Regions from separate parts of the Arthrobacter sp. Y3224055 genome, predicted to be linked through region 1. Evidence: riboswitches for the same ligand, from Rfam matches in the RefSeq annotation. Region 1 holds a riboswitch; the other holds the start of a gene.
What was found. A riboswitch is a leader RNA that binds a small molecule or an ion and turns the genes downstream of it on or off. The one in region 1 is predicted to bind cyclic di-AMP.

Region 2: linked by a shared signal. The riboswitch ahead of AC5RTY_RS15355 (C40 family peptidase) and the one ahead of AC5RTY_RS16535 (NlpC/P60 family protein) in region 1 are both predicted to bind cyclic di-AMP.

The regions. Positions count from the first base shown of each region.
Region 1 covers NZ_JBNHGB010000008.1:55,679-63,477, reverse strand. Annotated here, with positions in the region: gene AC5RTY_RS16565 (FdhF/YdeP family oxidoreductase) at 1-528, opposite strand, end outside; gene fdhD (formate dehydrogenase accessory sulfurtransferase FdhD) at 580-1,464, opposite strand; gene AC5RTY_RS16555 (molybdopterin molybdotransferase MoeA) at 1,563-2,732, opposite strand; gene AC5RTY_RS16550 (DUF6457 domain-containing protein) at 2,729-3,007, opposite strand; gene mobA (molybdenum cofactor guanylyltransferase) at 3,057-3,758, opposite strand; gene AC5RTY_RS16540 (HNH endonuclease) at 3,755-4,255, opposite strand; gene AC5RTY_RS16535 (NlpC/P60 family protein) at 4,629-5,423, opposite strand; cyclic di-AMP (ydaO/yuaA leader) riboswitch at 5,428-5,596, opposite strand; gene AC5RTY_RS16530 (NlpC/P60 family protein) at 6,116-6,739, opposite strand; cyclic di-AMP (ydaO/yuaA leader) riboswitch at 6,843-7,015, opposite strand; gene AC5RTY_RS16525 (M23 family metallopeptidase) at 7,133-7,729, opposite strand.
Region 2 covers NZ_JBNHGB010000006.1:253,010-260,808, forward strand. Annotated here, with positions in the region: gene AC5RTY_RS15335 (aldehyde dehydrogenase family protein) at 1-1,360, opposite strand, end outside; gene AC5RTY_RS15340 (MBL fold metallo-hydrolase) at 1,645-2,715, shown strand; gene AC5RTY_RS15345 (MFS transporter) at 2,712-4,073, shown strand; gene AC5RTY_RS15350 (LysR substrate-binding domain-containing protein) at 4,200-5,132, opposite strand; cyclic di-AMP (ydaO/yuaA leader) riboswitch at 5,382-5,546, shown strand; gene AC5RTY_RS15355 (C40 family peptidase) at 5,550-6,458, shown strand; gene AC5RTY_RS15360 (MDR family MFS transporter) at 6,840-7,799, shown strand, end outside.

The DNA of each region.
Region 1 (7,799 bases):
GTACATGAACGCGGTCTCGTTGGCGGTCCGGCCCGAGGTGTAGAACACGCAGCGGTCCGGCGTCGTGGCCCTGATGCGTTCGCCAATCAGGCTGAACGCGTCCGCCCACGAGATCGGCGAATAGTGCGTCTCCCCCTCACGGATGATGACCGGCTCGGTGATCCGGCCCTGCTGGCCCAGCCAGTACTCGGTCTTCGTGGAGAGCTCTTCGATGGAGTGGCGCGCCCAGAACTCGGGCGTGACGGTGCGCTTCGTGTTCTCCTCCGCCACCGCCTTGGCGCCGTTTTCGCAGAACTCGGCCGGCTTGCGCGGACCGGTGATGGATTCGGGCCAGGCGCACCCCGGGCAGTCGAAGCCGCCGCGCTGGTTGATCCGCAGCAGCGACCGGGCGGTGCGGGAGACGCCGGCCTGTTCGATGCCGCGCTCCAACGCAACCTTCACCGCCGGAATACCGGCGGCGACCTTCTTCGGTTCCTTGACCTTCAGGGTGCTTTCATCAATGTCATTCACGGGTGCCGGACGAGTCATGCCCCTAATGTATCCCGGCTCACACCGGTTCCCCGACTCACCCGGCGCGTCTCACACGAAATTCCCGACGGCGGCGCCCACCCGCCCCGGGTGGGCGTACACGTTAATGCTGCGGCCGCGGCTGAAGCCGGCCAGCGTCAGTCCCACCTTTTCCGCCAGCTCGACGGCGAGCGAGGACGGCGCGCTCACGGCCGACAGGACGGGGATCCCCGCGAGATAGGCCTTCTGGACCAATTCGAACGAGGCGCGCCCGGAGACCTGCAGCACCGTGTTGCGCAGCGGCAGCCGCCCCTCGCGCAGCGCCCAACCCACCACCTTGTCCACCGCGTTGTGCCGGCCCACGTCTTCGCGCAGGCAGAGCAGTTCGCCCGCGACGCTGAACAGCCCAGCGGCGTGGACGCCGCCGGTGCGCTCGAACACCTGCTGCCGTTCGCGCAGCCGGTCCGGCAACTGCAGCAGAATCTCCAGCGGCACTTCGCCGCCGGCACCGGTGCCGTCCGCGCCCGGGGAGGCTCCGCCGTCGTCATGGTGCAGCGGGAAGCGCGAGCGCTTCGTCACGGCGTCGATCGAGGCGGTGCCGCAGATGCCGCACGCGCTGCTGGTGACCACCTGCCGGTCAAGCCGCGGATCCGGCAGCGCCACCCCCGGCGCCAACTGGGCCTCCACCACGTTGAAGGTCTGCCGCCCGTCCTCGTCCTCGCCGGCACAGAAGCGCATCGAGACGAGATGTTCGGGCGACCAGATGACGCCCTCGGAGACCAGGAAGCCGGCCACCAGGTCGAAGTCGTCGCCCGGGGTGCGCATGGTGATGGAGAAGGCGCGGCCGGCCAGCCGGATCTCCAGCGGCTCTTCCACCGCCATCACGTCCTCGCGGCGGCGCGGCGGCGCATCGAGACTGAGTTTGAGCACCTTGCGGCGCTGCGTCAAGCGGCCCATGAAGTTCTCCTCTACTGCCTGTAACAAGGGTAAGGCAGCCACGCGGCTGCGCGCGGCGGGCGCGGCGGGCGGGGCCGGCTGCGCGCTGGGAGCGCCGTTTACCAGGGCAGCTCGAGGGCCGGCAACTGCTCGCCGGGTTCTGCGCCGGCGGCCGGCACCACCATCACGCCGTCAGCGGCCGCCAGTCCCCGCATCATCGCCGAACCGATGCGGTCCGCGGGGACGGCACCGCCATCCGGCGACCGGCCGTAGGGCACCAGCCGGTCCTGGTCGTGCAGCGGTGGCATGGCTGTTCCGGCGGGCACGGTGCGCAGCGGGGCCAGCGGCCGGCCGGTCATCCCGGCCAGCAGCGGAGCCGCCAGGGTCAGCAGCGCCATCATGGCGGCCAGCGGATTGCCCGGCAGGCCCACCAGCAGCCGCCCGTCGGCCAGCCGGGCCAGCAGCGCCGGATGCCCCGGACGCATCCGGACGGACGGAACCAGGATCGTGGCCGCGTCCGCATCCAGCACCCGGCGCAGATGATCGGCCGACGAGTGGCCCGTTCCGCCGGTGGTGACCACGACGTCGCCGCCGCAGCCGGCGATGGCTTCCGCGGTGGCCGCGAAGTCGTCGGGCAGCCGCCGGCTGTCCACCACCTGGCCGCCGAGCCGGGCGATGATGGCCGGCAGCGTGGGCCCGAACGTGTCCCGGACCCGGCCCGGTGCGGGAATGCCCGAGGTGACGACCTCGTCGCCGGTGAGCAGCAGGGCCACCTGCGGCACGGGGGCAACGGGGAGCGCGTCGTGGCCGCACACCGCCGCGACGGCCAGATGCGCCGGGGTCAGCACGGTGCCGGCGGAGACCACGACGGCGCCGGCGGCGGTCTCCTCGCCGGCCGGGCGGATGTGCCGCCCGGGGGCCAGTTCCCGCGCGTCGGTCCCCGCGCACAGCTGCAGCCGGCCAGTCGCCGCGGTGCCGCATTCGCTGCGCAGCACGCTGTCCGTGCCGTCGGGGATCAGGCCGCCGGTGACTACCGGGGCGGCCAGCCCCGGCCGCAGGGCGCTGCCGGCCGGCACCAACTGCCACGGCCCCGTGCCGGCAATGGCCCAGCCGTCCATGGCGGAGGAAGCGTAGTGCGGGACCGGCACCAGCGCCGGCAGGTCGCGGGCCAGCGTGCGGCCGGCACAGGCGGCCAACTCCACCTTCGAGAGATCGGGCCGCCCCGCGTCCCGGCCCGCGGCATAGGCGGCTCTGCGGGCGTCGTCCCAGCGCAGTCCGGAGCCACTCACTCCTGCACTGCGCCGTGCCGGCGCGCCACTTCGTCGGCCACGCGGGAGGCGGCGCGCATGGCCACCTCAGGTGTTGCCTGTCCGGTGGCGGCCGCCAGGCCGGCCGCGTAGCCCACCACGAAGGTGGTCAGGGGCGCCGCCGGGCGGATCACGCTGTGCGCCGCGACGCCGGCGAGCCCCAGCACGGCGTCGATGTCAACGGGCGTGTCTTCGATTTCCAGCGCCTGGAGCAGTTCGCTGACGAAGGGGGAGAGCTTTTCGGCCGCTCCGGACACAATGGCCTCCGATCCGCCCGGTGCGGGCAAGTACAACGTTTGTTTCAGGCTACGGCGCAGGCCGAACAATGCCAAAGCGGCCCGCGTCCTGCCACGTGTCGACATCGGAGGTGTGGCCCCCTGACGGGCCCTCGAGCGTGACTTCCGCGGCGGGCAGGCCGCCGAGCAGCCGCCTGACCGGCTGGCCGGCCAACCCGGCTGCTCCCCCGGCGTTCCGCACCGCGGCCTCCAGCGCCGTGCTGTCCGCGCAGCAAGCCAGCGGCTGCTGTTTGCCGTCGGCGTCCACCGGGATCCAGAGCCTGGCCTCCGGCCGGCTGACGGCGTGGCGCAGCAGCAATTCCGGCAGCCCGGACAGCATCGGCATGTCGCAGGCGAAGAGCAGCGTGAACGGCGCCCGCACGGAGGCACCGCCGTCGTCGTCCCGCGCCCGCGCGGAGCCCCCGCCGTCGTCGTCCCGCAACAGCGCCTGGATCCCCGCCGCGATGCCCGCTGCCGGGCCGGAGAACGGCGGGTCCTCCCGGGTGAGCGTCAGCCGCAGCGGCTGCGGGACCAGTGCGCGGCGGAAAGCTTCCACTTCCTCGGACAGGTCGTCGGGGCCGACGACGGAGATCCGCCGGGCCCCGCGGACGGCCTCCAGCGTGCGGCGCAACAGGGTGGATCCCTCGAGCCGCAACAGTGCCTTGGGGCTGCCGCCCAGACGCGAGGACCGGCCGCCGGCCAGCACGACGGCGTCGAAAAGCGGAGCGGTCACGCGGCGGTATGGGTGTCGAGGAACTGGCTCCAGGCCGGGGCGGGACGGTCCAGGTCGCGGATCCGCCAGCGGGCGCCGCTGGGCGGCCGGGGCGTGAAGCGCAGGCTCCAGCCCATTTGGGCCAGCGTGCGGTCGCCCTTGGCGTTGTTGCAGCGCAGGCAGCAGGCCACCAGGTTCTCCCAACTGTCTTCTCCCCCGCGGGACCGGGGCTTGACGTGGTCCACCGTGGTGGCTGTCTTCCCGCAGTAGGCGCAGAGGTGGTTGTCGCGGCGCAGGACGCCGCGGCGGGTCACCGCGGTGTCCTTGTTGTACGGCATCTTAATGTAGCGGTTGAGCAGGATGACCGAGGGGCGGCCCAGTATGTCGTTGGGGCCGACGACGGGGTCCCCGTCTTCGGCGATTACGCTGGCTTTGCCGGTGAGCACAAGAAGCAGCGCCCGGCGGAAGGTGACAACCGCCAGGGGTTCATAACCAGCATTCAGAACGAGTGTGCGCATGCACATTCCTCTAGGTCTGGCCAACCCGACCGGTGCTTCAGATCCCGGTCCGGGACTGGATTTTCTGCACTGACAGTCAAAGAGTATGACGGCGAGTGCGTTCCGCGCTAACTTTTTCGCTGCCCGCGGGCCGTCGGAATGACGCCGCGGGCGGTCCGGCGGCGCGGGGCGGGCGGTCCGGCGGCGCGCCGGCGGGCGGTCCGGCGGGCGGTCCGGCGGCGCGGCGGCGGGCACCCGCGGGGTTCACCTTGGGCCGTGACGAGACAGTCCGCGCAGGCGTCTGGCCTCCCGACAACGCCGCCGGCCCCGGTGCGCGCGCTGGGCGTGCACCGGGGCCGGCGGGACGGTCGCTGCGGACCGGGAAGGCTTGTGCCTAGTTGACGCGGATGGCTACGTAGCCGGATCCGACGTCCGCGCTGGCCAGTGCCGTGGTGTAACCGGTCCAGCCGCCGTGGATGGCCTGGCCGTTGCCCACGTAGATGGCGATGTGCGCAACACCTGCTCCGCCGTCGGAGTAGTAGAGCAGATCGCCCGGCTGCGGGGTGGAAACCTGGGTGCCGTAGCTGAAGAACTGTGCGGGTGCGAGGTCGCCCACCGAGAAACCGGCGGCGCGCAGCGCCTTCTCCACCATGGCGGTGCAGTCCTGCGAGATGCCGATCTGGCCGTATGCGGAGGACACCAGCGTGGAGGCCACGCCGCTGGCGGAAGCTTCGGCCTTCGCCGGCGCTGCCTTGGCTGCGGGAGCCGCGGCGGCTGCCTTGACCTCGACCGCGGGAGCGGCGGCCTGGACGGCACCCTGGGCGGTGTCTGCGGCCTCCTCGACGACCGGGGCCACTTCCTCGGCCACGGCTTCGACGACAGGCTCGGGCTCCGGGGCCGGAGTGGACTTGATGGCGGGACGCGAGAAGGTCAGCTCGACGGCACTCGAAGCCTGGACGGTGTCCACCTGCACGCGGCTGGGTACGGACACCGTGGATGCGGTGCGTTCGATGGAGGTTGACTGCGCGGGAACCGCGGCGGTCAGGGCCAGTCCGGACGCGGCAGCGATCACGGCTGCCGAGCGACCCATGGATCCGGCATTGGACGAGACGGCTTTGGAAATCGTCTCCAGCGGGTTGGTGCGGACGGAAACGGCGCGGTGGCGCCCCGTAGCGGTGTCATTGAACACGTTAAAGGCCTCTCCCAATGCCTGCGAGGTGAGCTGTCGGATTCGGATGGGAGTGCATCCGGCCGCAGCCCTCCCCGGCATTGCCTGAGAGTGCTGGCGACTTAACCCCAAGGGTTCCTGTACGGAACCCGAAATTGGTTCCCCCGCCTCTGCCCGCGAAGTTTTTTGCGAACGGACTCCGGACGGTGGCAGAGCTCGGCAATCCACCCGGAGGTCCCAGCCGTTTGGCAACTGGCACGCGTTAGAGCGTATACGATCAATCACGCATTGTCACATTCTGATCACGGCGTGGTGATGTTTTGATTACGACAGCCGTCGGAGCCCTGCTGCCAGACGGTTCCGGGACGGGGCTGGTACGAAGGGTGCACCGTGCGTTTCGGGGCTGCGCGCACGTTCCAAGCGCCGTTGTCGCGCGGGTCTTCCGAACGGGTCATCCGCGCCCGTTTCCGAGCAGAGGTTCCGCGCGGCTCCGGACCCGACTTCGCGCACGGGTCTTCCGCGCGCCGACCGGACCCCTTCTTCGCGCCACTCCTGGGCAGGTCTGCCGCGCGCTGTGTCCGCGCGCCGATTCCGCCCAGGTCCTCCGCGCGCCGCACCCGCGCACCGATTCCACCCAGGTCCTCCGCGCGCCGTTTTTAACGCCCGCAGCGCGCCCCGAAGGACGCGCCGCGAGAAGGCCGTGACAGGAAGCGCTAGCCTGCCGGACGGATGAAGACCGGGCCGGAGCCGATGTAGGCGCTGCCCAGAACAGTGCTGTAGCCCGCCCATCCGCCGTGGACCGCCTGGCCGTTGCCGACGTAGATGGCCACGTGGGCCACGCCGGCACCGCCGTTGGCGTAGTAGATGATGTCGCCGGGCTGCGGGGTGGCCACCTGTGTGCCGTAGGCAAAGAACTGCGCCGGGGCGAGGTCGCCCACCGCGAAGCCTGCCGCGCGCAGGGCGTTCTCGACCAGGGCCGTGCAGTCCTGGGCGACGCCGATCTGTCCGTAGGCGGCCGCGACGATGGCGCCGGCGGCTCCGCTGGCGGCAGCCTCGCCGGCCTTCTTGACAGTCTTGGTTTCGTTCGACCCGGCGTCGTTGCCGGTCGTGGGGTTGATTTCGTTGGAGACGGCCTGGACAACCGGCTCCGGCGCGGGGGTGGAGGTGATCCCCGCGCGTTCGAAGGTCAGCTTCACGGCTGCGGAGGCCTGCACGGCTTCCACCTGCACGCGGGCCGGGGCCTCGACCCCTCGGTCAGCGCTGACAGCCTGGGCCGGGATGGTACCGGTCAGAACCAAGCCGGTAGCGGCGGCGATCACGGCACCCTGACGTCCCATGGTTCCCGCATTCGCGGACACAGCCTTGGAAATCGTCTCAAGCGGGCTCGTGCGGACGGGGGTCGCACGATGGCGGCCCGCAGTAATGCTCTTGGACACGGTCTGTACCTCTCCCAAATGCCTGCGAAGTGAGCTGTCGGGTTCGGATGGGAGTTCATCCGGCCGGCAGGCTGCGGGCTGGTGGCCCGGGCCTGGTCGGCTTTACCCCAAGGACACCGTGCGATGTCCGGGAAGTGGTTCCCCCGCCTCTGCCATGCGATTCGGTGCGAACGAACTTCGGGCGACGGCAGAGTTCGGCATTCCGCCCGAAGGTGCCAGCCTGTTGACGACGGGCACGGGTGAAACCTTATAACAATTTGCGGGATGTGTCACGTTCCGATTACGGCGTGTTCATCACAGCCAGCCGGTGGGGTCCACCAGCTTGTCGTTGACCATTACTTCGAAGTGGAGGTGGCAGCCAGTTGAGGCGCCGGTGGTGCCGCTTTGGCCCACCATCTCCCCGCGTTGCACGGTGGCACCGACGGACGTGTCAATGGTGCTCAGGTGGTTGTAGGTGGTCTTCAGGCCGTTGCCGTGGTCCACCACGATCCGGTTACCTCCGCCGCCGACTTGGAAGCCCGCCTCGACGACGGTTCCGCCGGCCGCTGCGTGGACGGGGGTGCCGCAGGCTGCTCCGTAGTCCTGGCCGGTGTGCAGCTCCCCGGCGTAGCCGGTGATGGGGCTGACGCGGTAGCCGAACGGCGACGTCATGGTCAGCTCGTCCATCGGCTGCGAGAGGGAGCCTTCGCTGCTGACGACCTTGGCATTGCTGCCCGAGGCGACCATGACCTGCTTCAGCTTCGTGTCCGGGTCGAATTTGCTGGTCAGGCCGGCACGCTCGAACGTCAGCCGGGCTTCGGTGGCGGCGGAGATGCTGCTGGCGGCCGGGGCATCCTGCGGGGCGTCGGCGGTGGCGCCGGCCGTCGTCGGCAGCATCACGGTCAGGGCCATCCCGGAGGCGGCTGCAACGATCGCTGTCTTATGCCCGACGTCGCGCGCGGCTGCTGCTACCGGAGACGGC
Region 2 (7,799 bases), on a different contig from region 1:
CCTGGATGCCGCCGAACGGTGCCATCGGTTCATCCAGCACCGGCTGGTCGTTGACGTGGCCGATGCCGGTCTTGAGCCGCTGCGCGACCTCGATGCCCTCGGCCAGGTTCTCCGTGATAACACCGGAGGTCAGGCCGTAGTGCGTGTCGTTCGCCAGCTTCACCGCCTGTTCCGGGCCGTCCACCTCCATCACTGTGGTCGCCGAACCGAAGATCTCCTCGTCGTAGATCCGCATCTCCTCGGTGATCCCGGAGAGCACCGTCGCGGGCACCACGGCCTGGGCAGCCTTCCCGCCGCCGGCCAGCACCGTCGCGCCCTTGGACACGGCGTCGTCGATCAATGCATACTGCCGGTCCGCCGCGGCCTGCGTGACCTGCGGGCCAATCACCGTGTCCTGCTTCATCGGGTCCCCGGTGGGCAGCGTGGCGACCTTCTCCGCGAAGCGGCTCGAGAACTCCTCGGAAATGCTCCGGTCCACGATCACGCGATCCACGGACATGCAGATCTGCCCGGCGTTCATGAACGAGCCGAAGGTCGCCGCCTGCACGGCGTAGTCGACGTCGGCGTCCTTGAGCACCACCAGGGAGTTCTTGCCGCCGAGCTCAAGCACCGCAGGCTTCAGGTTCTGCGCCGCCAGCGTGCCGACGATGCGTCCCACCTTGGTGGAACCGGTGAAGTTCACGTTGCGCACGCGGGGGTCGGAGATCAGGGTGCTCACCACCTCGTTCGCGTCCGCCCGGTCGTTGGTGATGACGTTCAGCACGCCGGCGGGCAGGCCCGCATCCAGCAACGCGTCCGCGAGGAACAGGCCACAGGAAAGCGGCGCGTCCTCGCTGGGCTTGAGCACCACGGTGTTTCCCACGGCCATTGGGATGGCCATGGCCCGCATGCCCAGGATGAAGGGCGCGTTCCACGGAGACAGCGCCGCCACCACCCCGTAGGGCTGCCGGACGGAGAACGAGAATTTGCCGGGCAGATCGGTGGCCAGCACGTCGCCGCGCGGCGCGGTGGTGGCCGCGGCGGCCGAGCGCAGGATGTTGGCGGCCAACTGGACGTTGAACCCGGCCCAGACCGCCACGCCGCCCACCTCGCCGGCCATCAGCTCGATGCCCTGCTGCATCCGTTCTTCGAACAAATCCGCAGCCTTCAGGAAAATCTTTGCCCGCTGGGTGGGAGGCGTAGCGGCCCAACCGTCGAAGGCCGCCGACGCCGCGTCGACCGCTCGCGTGACATCTTCCGGCCCGGCGGCAGCGACGGTCGCGAAGGGTTCGCCCGTGTAGGGGCCGATGTCCTCGGTGGTCTTGCCGGAGGCTGCCGGGACGTGCTCGCCGTTGATGATCAACTCACGCGTGATGGGCATGGCGCTCATTCCTTTCCGAAGTGGCTGGGCCACGCCGCCGACCACAGCCGAAGCGCCGGCCGTCCCCGCGGCCCGGATAAGGCGGAGCCTACTCCCGCCGCCGTGCCCGGACAATGGCACGGACGCGGATGGGGATCGCCGGCAGCCGACGGGTCGGCCTTGTTATAAGTGAAACCGTTTAAGTAGGTCGGTTATTACCGTTTTACGAAAGTGATTGTGAGCCGCATCATGGGATTCAGGTTCCGCCGGCACCACAGGCGGAAAAACACCGAGGAGCTCGACCGATGACCCATTCCCTCAAGCCGCACGTCGTCACGCTGGGCACCGCCGGCGGTCCCCGCTGGTGGACCGGCGAGAATGCAGGCCGCCGGACCGGCATCGCCACCGCCGTCGTCGTCGGCGATGCCGTCTATCTGGTGGACGCCGGCAACGGAGTCGGACGCCAGCTGATGAAAGCGGGCCTGCAGGTTTCGTCGTTGCGCGGGATTTTCCTGACCCACCTGCATTCCGACCACACGATCGATCTGGCCGGGCTGGCCATCTTCGGGCTGTTCACACTCACGCCCGGACAGCGGAGCATCCGCATCCTGGGACCCGGCGACCGGGGAGAATTGCCGCCGGCTTCACCCCGCGCCACGGTTCCGCCGTCGCCCGTTTTCCCGCAATTGCCGACGCCGGGCACTCGGGACATGTTCCACCACCTGATGCAGGCCTACGCCACCGACCTCAACGACCGGGTCATCGACGCCCTGCGCCCCTCGCCGCTGGACTATTTCGTGGCCGAAGACATCGCGGTCCCGGACGCCGTCGGCTACCACCCGAACCAGAACCCGACGCCGGCCGGCATGGAGCCGTTCGAGATCTACCGCGATGAACTGGTCACCGTGACAGCCACCCTGGTGGAGCACCCGCCCGTGGCACCCGCCTTCGCCTTCCGGTTCGACACGGCCGAAGGGTCGGTCACGATCTCCGGCGACACCGCCCCCTGCCAGAACCTGGTGCGGCTGGCGCGCGGCACCGACCTGCTCCTGCACGAGGCCATCGACTTCGACTGGGTGCAGCGGGCGTACGGCAGCATCGATTCCGACGAAGCCCGGGCCTCAATGGACCACCACCGCAGGTCCCACACCTCGCCGCAGGACGCCATCGCGATCGCGCGGCAGGCCGGCGCCCGCACCTTGGCTCTGCACCACCTGGTGCCGGGAACCACGCCGGACGCAGTCTGGCAGGCACACGGCAAGGACTTCAGCGGCACGTTCCTGATCCCCGACGATCTGGACGTTATCTCCTTCTCTTCCAGCGACCCGGAATCCACCGGAGTCGCCGATCATGACGAAATGGCGGTTGCACCATGAGCAATAACACGACGACGGCGTCGGCCCCTGCGGCGAACGACAGGCAGCCCGGGGACCTGAAGGTCCCCAGCCTCAACACCCCGGAGATGCGGCGCATCCTGGCGTCCAGCTTCCTGGGCAGTGCCATCGAATTCTACGATTTCATCCTCTACGCCACCGCGGCGGCGCTGGTTTTCAACACGGTGTTCTTCGTGAACCTGGACCCCGCGGTGGGGATCTTCGCCTCCTTCGCCACGCTGGCGGTCGGCTACATCGCCCGGCCGCTCGGCGGGATCATCTTCGGCCACTTCGGTGACCGGCTGGGGCGCAAGGGCGTGCTGATCACCTCCATGGTGCTCATGGGCGTGGCGACTACCCTGATCGGCCTGCTGCCGACCACGGCGCAGATAGGCATGGCCGCTCCGTTGGCGCTGATCGTCCTGCGCATCGTCCAAGGCTTGGCCGTCGGGGGCGAGTGGGGCGGTGCCATGCTGATGGGCCTGGAACACGCACCGAAGGAACGCCGCGGGTTCGCGGCCAGTTTCGCCAACATGGGAGGTCCCGCCGGTGCGGTGTTGGCCACCCTGGCGGTTTCGGCCGTGTCCGTGCTGCCGGACGAGCAGTTCCTGACCTGGGGCTGGCGGCTGCCGTTCCTGATCAGCATCGTCCTGGTGGGCATTGGCCTGATCGTTCGCCTCAAGGTCGCCGAGTCCCCGCTGTTCCTTGCGCTGGAGGACAAGGCCGAGGAGAAAAAGATCCCGATTCTCGAGGTGCTGACGAAGTACCCGAAGAACGTGATCATGGGCACGCTGGTGGGGATGAGCTCCTACACCGTCCAAGGCCTGATGACCGTCTGGGCCATCTCCTATGTGGTGGACGAGGTCGGCCTGGACCGGACGAGCGTCCTCAACGTCAAAGCGTTGGGCGCGGCGCTGACCGTCGTCGCCATCTGGTTTGCGGCCCGGCACAGCGACAAGCTCGGCCGCCGGCCCGTGATGCTGATCGGCATCACCGCCGGCGCGGTGCTGGCCTTCCCCATCATGTGGATGCTGGAGCTCGGGACGCTGTGGCTGTTCGCGATCGGGCTGTTCCTGGCCAACGGCGTCATCCAGGGCACGATCTTCGGACCGTTCGGGGCGTTTACCGCCGAGCTGTTCCCGACCCGGATGCGCTACACCGGCGCCTCGCTGGTCTACCAGCTCTCCTCGACGCTGGGCGCAGGTTTTACCCCCATGATCGCCAGCGGGCTGGTGCTGGCGGCCGGCGGCGAGCTGTGGCTGGTGGCGACGGTCTGGGCCGGCGCGTTCGTCCTCGCAGGGCTGTGCATCCTGGCTATCAAGGAAGGAAAGGACCAGGACCTGACCGCGGAGAACATGTAGTTCCTCCAGCATGCCGTACCGGCATGCGGCGGCCGTTGCCCGAGGCAGCGGCCGCCGTCGCGGTTAAGCGGGATCACGCCGTCGTGTGCTCATCCCAGCCGCTCGCCGCAGCGCCTTCAGGGTGGATCACGCCGTCGTGTGCTCATCCCATCCGCTCGCCGCAGCGCCGCCAACCTCTGCGCAGAAGTCCAGGAATGCCCGCAGCCTGAGGCTGGGCCGGGTGACGCTGGCGTAGGCCACACAGACATCGCTGTGACCGACCGGCCCGTCGATTTCCACCGTGGCCAGGGGAAGCCCGTCGTAGCTGTAATTGCCCGGCGGCCGCTGCACCAGCACGGTGTAGCCGAGGCCGCGCGCCACCATGCCCCGCACCGCCTCAAAACTTGACGATCGCCAGGCGATCTTCGGATCCAGCCCGGACAGCCGCAGATTGACCAACTGGTTATCTCGCACGGTGGGGATGTCCAGCGAGACGAAGTCTTCTTCGGCCAGCTCGGCGAGCCGGACGCTTTTGCGCGAAGCCAGCGGGTGGCTTGCAGCAAGCAGGACGTAGGGCCGGCCTTCCTTGACGGTGCGGGCCTGCACGCCGGGCAAGAGGTGCCGCGTATGGGTCAGCACCGCATCCAAATAGCCCTCTTGCATCCGGTGCTGCAGCTCGGCGGCCTCGCCTTCCTCCATGGTCACGGTGAGGCGCGGATGCGGCTTGATGAACCGTTCGCTGATCACCGGAACCCAGAAGGCGGACAGGGTGCTGTAACAGCCGATGGCCAGCGGGCCGACCAACCCCTGCTGGCGCTCGATGATGCTGTTCTGCACGTCGTCGGCGTGCCGGACCAGGCTCCGGACGTCGCGCAGGAACTGCTGCCCGACGCCGGTCAGGGCGATTCCGCGGGACCGGTGCCGCACCATCAGCTGCGCGCCGACGATCCGCTCCAGCTCTGTCAGCGCCTGGGACATCGCCGCCTGTGAGATGTGGCTGGCGGCGGCGGCGGCCGAGATTGAGCCGTGGTCAGCGACTGCCACAAAGTACTGCAGCTGTTTAAGCGTGAAGTCCACCACTCTGCCAGCGTACAAGTTAGCCCGCAGCGACTGCTTAATCGGCCGATTGTTGCGCCCGTTGTACCGTGACGGACGCGTGCAACGGCCCCCTGGGGGTTGCTCGCTCCTGACCGCAAGATGGCTCTCAGGTTATCCACAGGTAAATTTCAGGGCTTGGACAGTTACCGAACCGTTATGTAATGTTTTCAGCACGTCGGCGATCATGCGCCGATGTCCTCGGAGGGTATTGCCTAGCTCTGCCAGCCTTTCCGAGTTCGTTCGCTAGACATCTGGCAGAGGCGGGGGACCCACATTCCGGGCCCCTCTTGGGGCTCTTGGGGTTAAGTCGTACGGAGTGCTTACCGCACTGCCGCACGGCCGGGTGACTCCCACCCGAACCCGACAGCTTACCTCGCAGGCATTGGGAGAGGTATCTTCTTGCTGCTCAAAAACAATCGCGCACGCCACCGTGCCACCCCGGTCCGCAACACCACCGTGGCCGGTCTGTCCCAGGCTGTATCGTCCCGCGCCGGAACCGTCGGCCGCGGCGCCGCCGTCGTCACCGCCGCCGGTGGCCTGATGCTGGGTGCCGGCCTGCCGGCCAATGCCGCCGCCGATGTCACGGTCCCGACCTACGGCGCTGCCAATGCAACGGACACCGTTGCCGCTCCGGCCAACGCCGGCTTCGAGGTGGAGCGCGCTTCCGTTACCAGCTCGGCCGCCGACGCCGGTGCCGCTACCGGTGCCACCACGCACACCGTGGTCGCGGGCGACACCGTGGGCACGATTGCCGCCCAGTACGGCAAGAATGTGCAGGACGTGCTGGCCATCAACGGCCTGGGCGCGTACTCCATCATCTACCCGGGCGACCAGATCGCGCTGACCGGATCCGCACAGTCCGGTGGCGGACAGGCAGCGCAGGCCGGCGGCGGAGCCGCTACGACCCTGGCTGCGTCGACCGACGCCGCGACTGTCTCGCTGGCCAGCGCCGACATCAAGCCGGCCTCCACCGGTGGCAACCAGAGCATCGTGGACATCGCCCTGTCCGCCCAGGGCACGCCCTACGTCTGGGGCGGCACCTCCACGGCCGGCTGGGACTGCTCCGGCTTCACCCAGTGGGTCTACGCCCAGGCCGGCGTTGACCTCCCCCGCCTCAGCCAGCACCAGGGCGGCGCCCTTACCCCGACCAGCAACCCGCAGCCGGGCGACCTGGTGGTGCAGAACGGCGGCGGCCACGTGGGCATCTACCTGGGCGGCGGCAAAATGATCAGCGCCCTGAACCCGAGTCAGGGCACCATGGTGCACGACGTGAACGCCATGCCCGTTACCGGTTACTACACGATGTAACCACCCCTAAAACTCCTGGACCGGCTAATCCCCCAACGGCCGGTCCAGGATCACAGGGAAGCCTCGTCGGCCTTGCGCCGGCGGGGCTTCTCCTCTTTTAACCCGTAAGCGCGACTTTCCCTCCACTTAAACGACGCGGCCGGAGTCCTCTTGAAGGGGACCGGTGGGGGAACCATTGGCGCGCGCCCCTCCCCCGCAGGAGGCGGTTGCCGCCCGGCGGCGAGCACCGGCGTCGTTGTTTATTCGAGGTTGACCGCCGGGAATAGGAGTCAGTGGGGGCAGGTTAAGCTGTTACTCCGCCTGCGCCCGGCCTTCTTGGGCTGTTTCCGGCCGCCCCCAACAGCACGATTTCCACGCGAGGATCTTCCCGTGAATAAAGATATGTCGACGAACAGAGCCTCGGCACGGCCCGGACCCGCCCGCGGCAGCGGGCTGACGGCTGATGAGTCGCGCCGGAACCGCCGCGTGATTGGCATCCTGTTGATGTCTGCGTTCGTGGTGATCCTGAACGAGACCATCATGTCCGTGGCGCTGACCGACCTGATGGACGACCTGGGCATCAGCGCCCGCGCGGCGCAGTGGCTGACCACGGCGTTCATGCTGACCATGGCCGTGGTCATCCCGGTGACCGGATTCCTTTTGCAGCGTTTCACCACGCGCCAGGTTTTCACCGCTTCGATGGCGCTGTTCTCCGCGGGAACGCTGCTGGCCGCGCTGGCTCCGGGGTTCGAGGTGCTGCTGGTGGCCCGCGTGGTCCAGGCGTCGGGCACCGCGATCATGATGCCGCTGCTGATGACCACGCTGATGAACCTGGTGCCGGCCGAGGACCGCGGCAAAACGATGGGCAACGTCTCGATTGTCATATCAGTGGCGCCGGCCATCGGCCCGACCATCTCCGGCATCATCCTCAACACCTTGTCCTGGCGCTGGATGTTCTGGCTGGTGCTGCCGATCGCGCTGGCCATGCTGGCGGTCGGCAACCGGCGGATCCAGAACGTGACCGAGCCCCGGCCGGTGCCGCTGGACCTGCCGTCCGTGGCGCTCTCCGCCATCGGCTTCGGCGGGCTGATCTACGGCCTCAGCCAGGTCGGCGCCGGGCACGGAACAACGACGGCGGGGCCGGGCACGGGTGCCGCCATGTGGGTTGCATTTGCGGCCGGCGGCGTGGGGCTGCTGGTATTCCTGCTCCGTCAGGTTCGGCTGCAGCGCTCGGACAGGGCGTTGCTGGACCTGCGGACCTTCCGCTCCGGCAACTTCTCCGTGTCCGTCGGGCTGATGGCTGTCAGCATGGCCGCACTGTTCGGCACCATCATTTTGCTCCCTATATATATGCAGCAGGTC